DNA from 2 places in the Lysinibacillus sp. NPDC094403 genome. Region 2 is predicted to be linked to the other one. Evidence: predicted binding sites of a transcription regulator. Region 2 holds the regulator's gene; the other holds the start of a gene.

Region 1 (3,425 bases), on a different contig from region 2:
TCGTCTTCCTTTGCTTCCATTAAATAGCTTGAGCCAATGTTAGATGTTAAAATGACCACTGTGTTCGTAAAGTTGACCATACGGCCTTGGCTATCAGTAATGCGTCCATCATCTAAAATTTGCAGTAAAATATTCGCAACGTCTGGGTGGGCTTTTTCAATTTCATCTAATAATACAACTGAATATGGATTTCGGCGAACAGCTTCTGTTAATTGTCCACCTTCCTCGTAGCCAACATAACCTGGAGGTGCCCCTACAAGACGTGATACGCTATGTTTCTCCATATATTCACTCATATCAATGCGAATAAAATGATCCTCAGAATCAAACAGCTGAGCCGCTAGTGCCTTCGCAAGCTCTGTTTTACCAACACCTGTTGGCCCTAGGAATAAAAAGCTACCAATTGGTCGATGCGGGTCTTTGATACCAGCTCGAGCACGCCATACCGCTTCTGTGACAAGCTGTACAGCATTATCTTGTCCGACAACACGCTCATGCAATGTATCTTTTAAGCGCAATAATTTTTCACGCTCACCTTCTACTAATTTCGTCACTGGTATTCCCGTCCAGCGTGAGACAATAGATGCGATTTCATCAGCTGTTACCTCTTCACGTAAAATACGTGATTCCGTACCATTCTCTAATTGTTTTTCCATCTCTTGAATTTCCTTTTCAAGAGTAGGAATTTTACCATGACGTAATTCAGCAGCTTTATTTAAATCATATTTACTTTCTGCTTCATCTAAGTCACGGCGGTATTTATCCAGTTTTTCACGTTTTTTCTGAATGCCTTGTAACGCTTCTTTTTCGGTTTCCCATTGTTTACGCATGCCCTCAGAGGATTCCTTGAGGTTTGTTAATTCCTCACGTAGTTGCTCTAGACGCTTTTTACTTGCCTCGTCCTTTTCCTTACGCAATGCTTGCTCCTCAATTTCGAGCTGCATAATACGGCGCGTTACTGCATCCAATTCTTGTGGCATGGAATCAATTTCTGTTCGAATCATCGCACATGCTTCATCGATTAAATCGATAGCTTTATCTGGCAGGAAACGCTCTGTAATATAGCGATTTGAAAGCTCTGCTGCCGCTACAATCGCACGGTCATGAATACGCACCGCATGATGTAACTCAAAGCGCTCTTTTAAGCCTCGTAAAATAGAAACTGTATCCTCAATAGATGGCTCACGTACAAGCACTTGTTGGAAACGACGCTCTAAAGCAGGATCTTTTTCAATATACATACGGTATTCGTCTAATGTTGTAGCCCCAATACAATGTAGCTCACCTCGTGCAAGCATTGGCTTTAACATATTCCCGGCGTCCATTGCACCATCCGTTTTACCTGCACCAACAATAGTATGAATTTCATCAATAAATAAAATGATGCGCCCTTCAGATTCCTTCACTTCTTTAAGTACGCCTTTTAAGCGTTCTTCAAATTGGCCTCGATAACTAGCACCTGCTATTAACGCACTCATATCAAGCTCGTACAAAACGCAATCTTTTAATCCCTCGGGTACATCACCTTTTACAATACGTTGAGCTAACCCTTCTACGATTGCTGTTTTACCAACACCTGGCTCCCCTATTAGTACAGGGTTATTTTTCGTTTTACGCGTTAAAATACGAATAACATTACGAATTTCTTCGTCACGACCGATAACCGGGTCCATTTTACCGTTTTTTACTTCTTCTATTAAATTACGTCCAAATTGTTCTAATGGTTTCTTATTATCTGTTTGTTGAAATTGCATGTTTAGCACTCCTTTTCAATAATGTTAGCGGAATCCCGTTTGCCATTCTGTTTCAAAAAAAAATGTTTGACCTTTTTTGACTAACTTTATTTTACAACATACGACAAACCTTAGCAAAGAAATAGCCCTAAAATTTCTCCCCTTACAACTGGAAAATTACGATATAATAAAAGTATGTTTCTTGAATTTAGTATCGAAATTATTCACCATCCTTTTGTAATAAACAGCCACTTATTACAAAAAGAAAGCGATGTGTTGGAGATATGGTTATAATGGACAATATGCGAGAGAAATTTCATGATCTTTTTCAAAAGCACGGTGTTTTTATCAAAGTGAATAAGGATAGCAAAATTTTTTTAGAGGGCGAACGTGCGAAAGAAATATATTATATAAAAACAGGAGCTATCTCGATCAATCAGGAAACGGAGAACGGGAAGGAATTAACCATTCGTATCTGTGGTCCAGATAGTATCATTGGAGAAGGCTCATTATTTTGTAACTATACGCACAATTCCATGACTGCTAAAGTATTAGAGCCCTCTAGTTTATATGTACTAAGCCTTAAATCACTGGAACTTTTACTAGTGGAACAACCTGCTTTAATGGTGGAATATATGAAGTTGTTGCAGACAGAAAATTTAAAGCATCAAAGTCGTTTGCGCGATTTAGTTTTAAATGGTAAAAAGGGCGCTTTATTTTCAACGCTCATCCGTCTTTCGAATACTTATGGTAAGCCTTTAGAAAATGGTACTATTTTTATCAATTTCCCATTAACAAATACAGAAATCGCTAATTTATGTGCGACGAGTAGAGAAATGATCAATCGCATGCTTAATGATTTAAAGAAACACAATATTATTTCCTTTGAAAAGAGTTATATAACAATTCATGATGTCCAATTTTTAAAAGATGAAATCGCTTGTGAAAATTGTCCGTTACAAATATGTCGTATCGATTAATTCGTTACACGCAAAATCCCCGCTTACGAGTTAAGCGGGGATTTCATATAATAGTCAAGCTTTATGCAAATATACCATTAAATTAGGCCTGTCTGGCAAAGCGAGGGGTTGATTTCCGTTCCGACTGGGCGCTTTGTTGCTGCCGCTACGTTAGCACTACGCTTTCGCACAGAGCAAAGCTTCCTGGGGGCGTCCGATGAGCCGCTTCACTTGCTTTGCTCGCTCCAGGGTCTCGGGCCAACACGATGTTGGTCACGAAGGCGTTATCACAGGATGTGATGGTTTTAGCCTTCGTTCCTCTATTCGCTGATCCCCAAGGAGTCGCCCAGTCTCCACTCCAATCAACCATTTCACTAAGTATGAGCCTTCTGGCATGACACTCTAATTTATAGTGATAAAACAAAATTTCAGCAATGTGTGTTTTGTACGAAAGCAAAGCAACAGAGGAGGAAGCGGCACAATGTTCCAGAATGTCGATCACAGATAAAATTTCGAGAAACGCCGATAGCATCAAGAATCGCCCCCACTGGAAACTGAGTGCCCCGGACCCGGATCCCCCTCATTTTATAGCCCGCAACAATCACAAAAATTCGACTATTTCGTATTTCAAAACTGCAAAATCCCCGCTTACTGTTGCAAGCGGGGATTTCTTATCATGCATTAAGTGGATTTAGCGTACACCTAATGCCATTTTCGCATAGCGTGACATTTT
Region 2 (3,425 bases):
CGGTATACGCGGTCCTCTAAAGCAAGCTCTGCTTTTTCCATTAGCTTGCCTCTTGCATGCCGTTCTTTTTGAATTATTTTTTCAGCGACACTTTGGATGTCAGCTAAAATATCGTCCTCTGTTTTCCCTAGTGTAATCTGATTTGAAACTTGGTAAACATTACCCGTATTTTCGCTACCCTCTCCATATATTCCCCTTACAGTCATTCCTAATCGCGTCATTGCATTAATGATTTGATTCATCTGACCAGTAAGTGTAAGGGCTGGCAGGTGCATCATGACAGACGCTCGTAAACCCGTACCAATATTTGTTGGACAACTTGTTAAATAACCAAATGTATCTCGAAATGCATAAGGCAAAGCTTTATCTAAGGTACGATCAATTTTATTGGCCTGCTCGTATGCCTTTTGAAGTTGAAAACTCGCTGTCATACATTGAATGCGTAAATGATCTTCTTCGTTCACCATAATGCTAGTTGATTCGTCATCAGATAAAAGCATGGAGCCAACTTGCTCTTTTTTTGCAAGTTGAGGACTAATTAAATGTTTTTCTACAAGTATTTGACGCTGTAAAGGTGTTAAATCCTTTATAGCAAAATATGAGTAATTTTCTTGAAGTTCTGTACTATCCTTTATTGCATGTGTAACTGCCTGTTCCACCTGTAATGCCTCATCCTCTGTAAAGGCTAATGGAAAACGATAACCATCTAAATTTCGAGCAAGGCGGATGCGCGTACTAATGACAATATCTGAATAATCGTCCTCCATACTCATCCATATTGGTGTAGCACGCTCTAAAAACCCTTCAATCATCACGACACATCACCACCTTCGAATTGTAGCTGCTTCTCAAGTTCCTTCACTTCATCACGAAGCTTAGCTGCCTCTTCAAATTGCTCTTCATCTACAGCAACCCTCATACGTTTACGAATATCTTCAATTTGCTTTTTGATGACATAGACATTACTTTGAGCACCGGGCACTTTCCCTATATGCTGAGGACCAGCCTGTATACGGTTAAAGAGCTTCGGTAAGTGTTCGCTAAAGGTGTCATAGCAGATAGGGCATCCAAATTTACCTTCTTTTAAAAACCGTTTATACGTAAATCCACATTGTGGACATGTTTGAGTTTGTGGTTGCGACTGCTGTTTTTCACCCACTTTTTGTTGCTGCCATGAAGGTGAGCCAAACCAATTGGATAATAGCTGTTGAATAGATATTGGCTCTTGCTTAAATTCAGCATGAAATGGATGGAACTGCGAGGCGCAGACGTCACAATAATGGTGCTCCACCTTTTGACCACTTTGAACTTGTGTTACGGTAACTGTCGCATTACGCTGCTTACAATGTTCGCAAATCATTTCCATCACCTCTTTTATTTTTGCTGTTCATATTTAATCGTTGTTAGCATCGCTCGTAAAATTTTGGCTCGAATTTTATCTCGTAACGGGAGTTGCAAATCGATAGTTGAGCGATCAACTGCCGCTAACATTAATTTCGCTTCTCGCTTTGAAATTACCTGCTCATCAATTAATCGATAAACTAAATCTTCTGCCATTGTTTGCGATGCCCCACTTTCTATTTGCCTGAGGACATCATCGATTAGATCAATTTGTGAATTCGCGCGGACACGTAAAATTCGAATGTATCCACCACCACCACGTTTGCTTTCAACAAGGTAACCTCGTTCGGCCGTAAATCTTGTATTAATTACATAATTTATTTGTGAGGGTACACATTGAAATTTATCCGCGATTTCACTACGTTTTATTTCAATATGCCCTTCTCCACCTAATTCAAGTACTTGTTTTAAGTAGCCTTCTATGATGTCTGATATATTACGCATTTTAGGAATTCACCTCGCTTACTTCACTGACTTTGACTATCTTTGACTTTCTTTGAGTATATTATACAAAACGCTTGAAAATAATTGCAATTATTTCGCCCACAGAAAAATTAATGCGCCTATCCTTAGTTATAAGATACCCTTTTCAGCAATAGAAAAAACGCAAGCATATGCAACTAGCATATACTTGCGTCTATAAAAATTATACCCAGCGACCAACAATTGGATAACGCCAAGGCTCATCAGATAAAGCCTTCACAATACCGATAATTGGTACAACAAATAACATGATCCCGAAAATTATTAAAAACGGTATGCCAATTAATAAAAAACTTAAAACACTTGAAATTCCAACTAAAACCCACATCACAACTTGGAACAGTAACGCTTGAACGGAAATAGCTTTTATTTCTTCATCCGAACTAATTAAGAAAAATATAATTGGTACTACCCATGGCGCAAAAAACGCACTTGCGTGTATGATTACCTTAGACCATTTAGTTTCCACTTATATCAACCCTTCCATTTAATTTTTCTTTATTTTATGTACTATTATTTACGGCACCATACCTTAAATAGTTTCAAATATAAATTGGATTTATAAAATTTTTGAAAGGCATGTGATACTTGATGGAATTTAATAACACACTTGCAAACGAATATGAAAAAGGTATTCGTCGTACGCTACCAAGCTACGATGCAATGCTACGTTTAACACAAACCTTTTATCAATCTACATTACATGAGAAAGCTGAATTTTTAGTAGTTGGCTCTGGAAGCGGTAATGAAATTTTACAACTTGCAGAGAAAAGACCTCATTGGTCATTTGTTGGTATCGATCCATCAGAGGCGATGCTACAAATAGCTGGCGAACGTTTAAAATCTCTACCTAATAATATTTCTTTATATCAAGGAACTATACTGGAAACTAAGCTACCTTCAGTGAAGTTTGATGCAGCAAGCTGCGTACTAGTGCTTCATTTTATACAAGATACTCAAGAGAAGCTTGAAACATTAAAAAAAATAGCAAATAATTTAAAGCCTGGTGCTCCATTTGTGCTCGTCTCAAAATACGGGCAGCCTGGTTCCTTAGAAACTGAGCTACAATTTGATTTATGGCGTGCTTATTGGCTACAGCATACAAAGCTATCACCATCAGACGTAGCGGAAATGGAGAAATCCATTCGTTCTCTTTCATTTATGCTTGAAGAGGATATTTTATCACTCTTACAGCAGGCTGGCTTTACAAAACCATCTAGATTCTTTGCCACTACTTTATTTGGCGGCTGGATATGCTATAGAGAGAGCGTATAAAATTTAGAGCGTTATTTCTTGAGAAGATAAATACATCTGTTAGGATAGAATTACAGGATTGAGGTGAATGCTGTGATACGTACAATCGGTATTACAAAAGACCAAAAGCTTATAAAAGATTTTCCGCTTGAAGATATACACAAAAACGAATTTGAATGGTACTGGGTCGATTTTAATTGTCCGACCTATGAGGAAGAACTACTTTTAGATACATTTTTTCATTTCCATCCACTCGCTATAGAAGATTGTTTAATGCGTTTACAGCG

What was found. The regulator CtsR, encoded in region 2, represses protease genes until heat stress. The targets are predictions, from matches to a motif close to ATGGTCAATAAAGGTCAAACA.
Region 1: a site for CtsR is predicted at 1,818-1,838, ahead of ACQKMV_RS01340 (ATP-dependent Clp protease ATP-binding subunit). Genes of this name have one in related genera too.

Annotation. Positions count from the first base shown of each region.
Region 1 is NZ_JBNNTL010000001.1:305,673-309,097, reverse strand. It holds gene ACQKMV_RS01340 (ATP-dependent Clp protease ATP-binding subunit) at 1-1,754, opposite strand, end outside; gene ACQKMV_RS01335 (Crp/Fnr family transcriptional regulator) at 2,027-2,713, shown strand; gene ACQKMV_RS01330 (hypothetical protein) at 2,859-3,224, opposite strand; gene ACQKMV_RS01325 (metal-sulfur cluster assembly factor) at 3,384-3,425, opposite strand, start outside.
Region 2 is NZ_JBNNTL010000012.1:54,158-57,582, forward strand. It holds gene ACQKMV_RS16760 (protein arginine kinase) at 1-815, opposite strand, end outside; gene ACQKMV_RS16765 (UvrB/UvrC motif-containing protein) at 812-1,360, opposite strand; gene ACQKMV_RS16770 (CtsR family transcriptional regulator) at 1,375-1,845, opposite strand; gene ACQKMV_RS16775 (DUF4870 domain-containing protein) at 2,048-2,353, opposite strand; gene ACQKMV_RS16780 (class I SAM-dependent methyltransferase) at 2,476-3,159, shown strand; gene corA (magnesium/cobalt transporter CorA) at 3,232-3,425, shown strand, end outside.